One region of the Alteromonas sp. Mac1 genome, then DNA from elsewhere that is predicted to be linked to it. Evidence: predicted binding sites of a transcription regulator. Region 1 holds the regulator's gene; the other holds the start of a gene.
What was found. Region 1 encodes LexA, which represses DNA repair genes until DNA is damaged. Its sites were predicted from a motif close to TACTGTATNNNNATACAGTA; they were not measured.
Positions count from the first base shown of each region.

Region 2: uvrD (DNA helicase II) is a predicted target of LexA. The motif match lies at 2,144-2,163, and genes of this name have one in related genera.

Region 1 is NZ_CP013932.1:4,610,242-4,613,459, reverse strand. Features, by position in the region: gene AV939_RS19585 (TonB-dependent receptor) at 1-984, shown strand, start outside; gene lexA (transcriptional repressor LexA) at 1,142-1,768, shown strand; gene coxB (cytochrome c oxidase subunit II) at 2,352-3,218, shown strand, end outside.
Region 2 is NZ_CP013932.1:254,903-258,120, forward strand. Features, by position in the region: gene uvrD (DNA helicase II) at 1-2,091, opposite strand, end outside; gene cysE (serine O-acetyltransferase) at 2,417-3,218, shown strand, end outside.

The DNA of each region.
Region 1 (3,218 bases):
GCAGACAGTCAAGACGATCAAGTATCCTTCGTGTTTAGTGACCCACTAGTAATTCCTTCAATGACGCTGACCGACCCAGTAAGAGATCGTGCATCTGATGTCACCTTTACCTCAGCGTTTGTTCAAGATGAAATTAAACTTAACGATAATTGGATCGTGGTAGCGGGTCTTCGCTACGACAACTTCGATATCGATGTCGTAGATAGTATTGAAGTGGCTGACGGTGCAGATGATGGCAACAACGGTTTTCTATCAAGTTCTGATTCACAAGTGTCTCCGCGTGCAGGCTTAATTTACAAGCCAGCGGAATCAGTATCGATTTACGCAAGTTACAGCAAATCGTTTTTACCTCGTTCAGGTGATCAATTCCTTTCACTGTCGCTGACAAGCCAAGCGCTAGAAGCTGAAGAGTTTGAAAATAAAGAAATTGGCGTGAAGTGGAATTTATCTGACTCGCTTAGCGTGACAGCAGCGGCATTTGAAGTTGAACGTGAAAACGGCACAGCGCAAGATCCTAACAACCCGGAAGCGTCTATTTTAACCGGTACCGAAACCAAAGGTTTTGAAGTGCAGGTGGTGGGTAAACTTTCAGAACGTTGGGTAATCAATGCTGGTTACAGCAACCTTGATGGCGAAGAAATGGGTCGAATTGTAGATGGCACATTGGCGAACCGCGACTTAGCGCAGCTACCAGAACATATGCTGACGTTATGGAATCAGTATGAAGTAAATGATGAATGGCGTGTTGCATTAGGCGTGATTTATCAATCTGAGCAGTATGCTTCATTAAATAATACGGTTGAGCTACCTGACTTTGTTCGCGTAGACGCTGCACTTTATTACGACTATAGCGAAGACGTTAAAATTCAGCTAAACGTTGAAAACCTATTCGACGAAGATTATTTTCCGTCAGCACATAACGACAACAATATTGCCACCGGCGAGCCGCTTAATGCGCGTTTGAGTTTGCAATATAAGTTTTAGTCACGCTAAATAGTAGTGATATACAAAGCGGCCTTCATGGCCGCTTTTTGCGTTGTGGTTAGGTCAGTATAAAAAACATGCTTTGCAAAGCTTTGTGCTTGTCATTTCCTTTTAGGTGTATATACTTACAGGAACTGTATAGACAGACAGGTCTTTTATGCGCCCACTCACAGCAAGACAAACAGAAGTTCTCGAGCTGATAAAAACAACCATGCTCGAAACTGGCATGCCGCCTACCCGTGCAGAAATTGCCCGTCATTTAGGTTTTCGCTCTGCGAATGCCGCTGAAGAACATTTAAAAGCGTTGGCCCGAAAAGGTGTCATCGAGATTCTTCCAGGTACTTCCCGTGGTATTAAATTGAATATCCCACTTGAAGATGAAGCTCCTGAAGAAGAAGGGCTACCTCTTATTGGCCGAGTGGCTGCGGGCGAACCTATTCTAGCGCAAGAGCATATAGAATCTCATTATAAGGTCGACCCTGCCCTATTTCAGCCTCACGCCGACTTCTTGCTTCGTGTAAGCGGTATGAGTATGAAAGACATAGGTATACTTGATGGTGACTTGTTAGCCGTGCACCGCACTACGGATGTCCATAATGGGCAGGTGGTAGTGGCACGTGTCGATGAAGACGTTACCGTTAAACGCCTTGAAAAGCGTGGCCGTGAAGTGCTACTTCATGCTGAAAATGATGAATTTTCTCCTATTAAGGTCGACTTAGCTTCAGAGCCTTTTTCTATTGAAGGTATTGCCGTTGGTGTTATTCGAAATGCCGATTGGATGTAACTTTTTAGCTATTTAGTAAAGAAAGCGGCTTATAGGCCGCTTTTTTGTATGTTTACCATACCTTGCTTGCACAATAATCTTGTTTAAGCCTCAGAAATACCTTAGAGGCCAGTTGATCCGGTTCCCACATTTTATCTTCTATTTATGTCATCTTTTATAGTACTAACTACCGCTATGTCTGTTATCTATTCTGTTTGAAAAGCATTCAATATTACGTAACTACCTTTTGATTATAAGAAACTTATTACACTTTATATTCGTCGATTTCGTTCAAAATGAGCGTTTCAAACGGCCACATTAATTATCCTTATAACGCCCATACGCTGTGGCGTGATTCATTCCTCTTACTTACAACTTTTGATTAAAAATTAAACGCTGGAATTGTTTTTTCTTAGAAAAGACTAGACTTGTGCGTTTTATTGAGCAATTCTTATACTGTATTTAACAAAATAATAACAATAGCTGCAACTTTGCTTTACAACTAAAGCTGGGCAATTAAGTTAAAAGTTGGATTTCGGGTATCAGTTGCCAGAAGCGCAGCGCATTTATTGCGGTAATGCTTCTGTTATAACGGAGGTGTTGAGTGAAACGAGTAACGACACAAGCGGCGACACAAGCGACAAAGTGGCTTTACGGGCTGCCACTTTTGCTTACCTCACCACTGCTGTTTGCGGATGTAGCAACAGGTGAAGGCTCATCCATGAATTTACGTCGAGGCGCAACCGACATAAGTGGTCAAGTGTACGACCTTCATATGTTGATGTTCTTTATCTGTATCGCCATTGCCGTTGTGGTTTTTGGGGTTATGTTTACCTCAATGTACTTACACCGTAAATCCAGAGGAGCGAAGCCTGCTCACTTCCATGAAAATGTAAAAGTTGAAATTGCGTGGACAGTAGTACCTTTCATCATTCTTATTCTTATGGCTATTCCCGCCGCTAAAACCCTTATTGCGATGGAAGATACCAGTGAGCCCGATCTTACTGTTGTCGTTACAGGTTCTCAGTGGAAGTGGCATTACCGATACATGGACAGAGATGTTGAGTTCTATTCGTTAATGGCGACTCAGCGAGAACAAATTGAAAACAAATTCGAGAAAGGCACGAATTATTTGCTTGAGGTCGACCGTCCACTGGTGATCCCCACAGGGCAAAAAGTGCGCTTTCTTATTACTTCAGATGACGTTATTCACTCTTGGTGGGTTCCAGATTTTGCGGTGAAAAAAGATGCTAATCCAGGGTTTATTAATGAATCTTGGGCAAAGGTGAACGAGCCTGGTATTTATCGCGGGCAGTGCGCCGAGCTTTGCGGAAAAGATCATGGCTTTATGCCGGTAGTGGTTATCGCAAAAGAACCTGCCGAATTTGATGCGTGGATGAACGAGCAAGAAGAAGCCGCTCGCCAAGCGAAAGAAGAAGAGCAACGTTTACTGTCGATGAATATGTCGATG
Region 2 (3,218 bases), 340 kb from region 1:
TTCACCACTGCCTTCGTAGTTTAATACTATTCCTTCACCGAACTTGCGATGAGCCACTTTTTGGCCCAACTGAAAGCCGGTCTCTTCAAAAGAGGCATGTGATGTTGCTTGGCTGAATCGGTTATGTATCGGTCGAGAAATAGTAGACTTGAGCCTTACTTCTTCAACACAGTCAGCAGGAATTTCACGAATAAAGCGAGATGCCGTGTGATACTTGTCTTGCCCGTACAAACGGCGGCTTTCCGCGTAAGTAATATACAGCTTTTCCATGGCGCGGGTCATGCCCACGTAACACAGGCGGCGTTCTTCTTCCATTCTGCCAGGTTCATCATTGGTCATTTGGCTTGGAAACATGCCTTCCTCAACACCGGCCATAAACACCATCGGGAATTCTAGCCCTTTTGCGGTGTGAATCGTCATCATCTGCACTGCATCTTGGTCGGTACCTGCTTGGGTTTCACCCGCTTCTAACGAGGCGTGAGCAAGGAAGGCTGAAAGCGGCGTCATTTCCTCTGCTTCGTCAGGTACCGTAAATTGCTTACAAGCGGTAACCAATTCTTCCAAGTTTTCTAAGCGCGCTTGAGCCTTTTCGCCGCGTTCGGCTTGATACATGGCGTATAAGCCTGACTGCCTAATAGCCACATCGGCGTGTTTTTCTAATGGCTCGTCTACCGTAGCTTGTTCAAGCTCGGTAACTAACAGCACGAAACTTTGAAGGGCGTTAAGTGCACGGCCTTTTAGCGCGTTTTCGTTAATGAGAAGTTGGCTAGCCTGCCACATAGAGCAATTATGTGCTCTGGCGGCTTCTCGTACTTGTGAGAGGGTTTTCTCACCCATACCGCGAGTAGGTGTATTCACCACACGTTCAAAGGCGGCATCATCATGAGGGTGATTCATCATACGAAGGTAGCCAAGTGCATCTTTAATTTCTTGGCGTTCGAAGAATCGAAGGCCACCATAAATGCGGTAGGGTGTACCTTGGTGAAGTAAGGCCTCTTCTAATACCCGCGACTGGGCGTTATTGCGATACAAAATCGCGGTGTCTTTTAGTGCATTGCCTTGGTTCAGCCAGTCTTTAATTTTCGACACAATAAAGCGGGCTTCGTCTAACTCATTAAACCCAGCATAAACAGATATGGGCTCGCCATCGTTGCCGTCTGTCCAAAGCTCTTTGCCTAATCGGCCTGTGTTGTTATCAATAACCGTATTGGCGGCTTTCAAGATGGTGCCGGTAGAACGGTAGTTTTGTTCTAATCGAATGGTTGTGGGGTTATTGAAGTCTTTTAAGAAGTGCTGAATATTATCAACATTCGCGCCACGCCAGCCGTAAATAGATTGGTCGTCATCACCCACAATCATAATATTGTTTTGATTGCCGCTACATAACATGCGTAGCCACGCGTATTGAATGTTGTTGGTATCTTGGAATTCGTCCACTAATACAGCGCGGAAGCGGCGCTGGTAGTTGGCGAGTACTTCGGGGTTTTTAGCCCAAAGTTCGTGAGCACGTAACAACAACTCGGCAAAATCCACAAGCCCTGAGCGGTCGCACGCGTCTTGATACGCGGCGTAAATTTCACGCATTTTTTGTTGGGTTTGATCGTTGTGGGTTTCAATATGTTGAGGACGTAGCCCTTCGTCTTTATTACCGTTGATGTACCACTGAATTTGACGGGGCACCCAGTGCTTTTCGTCTAAATTCATGGCTTTTAGAATACGTTTAATCAAACGGTATTGGTCATCTGAATCAAGAATTTGGAAGTTTTCAGGCAAATTAGCTTCTGCATGGTGGGCGCGAAGCAGCCTGTGGGCTAATCCGTGGAAAGTACCAATCCACATGCTATTAAGACCACGGCCCATCAACGATTCTATTCGGCCACGCATTTCTTTGGCGGCCTTGTTCGTAAAGGTTACGGCCAGAATGGAAAAGGGGGCAATATTTTCCACTTCCATTAACCATGCTATTCGATGTACTAACACCCGAGTTTTACCGCTTCCTGCGCCAGCTAAAATGAGGGCGTTAGAAAGAGGGGCTGCTACCGCTTCACGTTGTTTGTCGTTAAGCTCGTCAAGCAGTCGGGATACATCCATAATATGGTCAACCTAATTTGTCTAGTTTCAATGCTGCAACATTATGCCAGCTGACTGTGAATTTATACAGGCCTGTTTAATGAAGCTTAGCGGCTAGGGGATAACTTTTACCCTGTTAAGCTGATATCGGCCGTATTCACGGGCGGGTTATCGATAAGTTGAACAATTTTCACGCTTGAAGCGTAGTCTGTAGGTGTTGTTTTTATGGTGGCTCATGTACACTTCGAGCCATTAAGCTGCCTACTACAATCTAGGCTTTGTACCATCTTGTGCCTTTTACCCGCACTTAGCGGGGTTTGAACTTTACTTTTACAGGAACTGCCTCATGCACGCACTCTCTCCATCGACTGACTTTTGGTTATCGTTAAAAAAAGAAGCGCAAACTGTGGCAGAAAGCGAGCCGCTATTAGCGAGCTATGTTCATGCCTGTATTTCAGCCCATCACAATTTTGAGTCGTCGTTAAGCTTTATACTATCAAGCAAAATGGCTGATGAAGTGATGCCTGCTATTGCCATTCGTGAAGTATTTGATGAGGCCTATTTGTTAGAGCCGTCGATTAGTGAGTCGGCAATGGCCGATATTAACGCGATTCGTGCTCGAGACGCGGCAGTAGATGACTTCTTAGTGCCATTACTGCACTTTAAAGGCTTTCATGCCGTGCAAGTTCACCGTATGGCGCACTACTTGTGGTTGCACGGTAGACATCAACTTGCCTTGTTCTTGCAAAGCCGTAACTCGGCTACCTTCGGCGTAGATATTCACCCTGCCGCTAAGATAGGTAAAGGCGTGATGTTCGATCACGCCACCGGTATTGTAGTGGGTGAAACTGCGGTTATAGAAGACAACGTGTCTATCTTGCAAAGCGTAACCCTGGGCGGAACCGGGAACGAGTCGGGCGATCGTCACCCTAAAATTCGCCAAGGCGTGTTAGTTGGCGCAGGTGCTAAAATTCTTGGCAATATCGAAATTGGCGAAGGGTCTAAAGTGGGCGCAGGTAGTGTTGTGCTAGACAATGTTCCACCTCACGTTACCGTAGTGGGTGTACCTGCAAAAGTCGTTGGGCGGCCGGTATGCCAGCGCCCTTGCGATTCTATGCGCCAAAACGTGCTAGAAGACAACCAGCCTT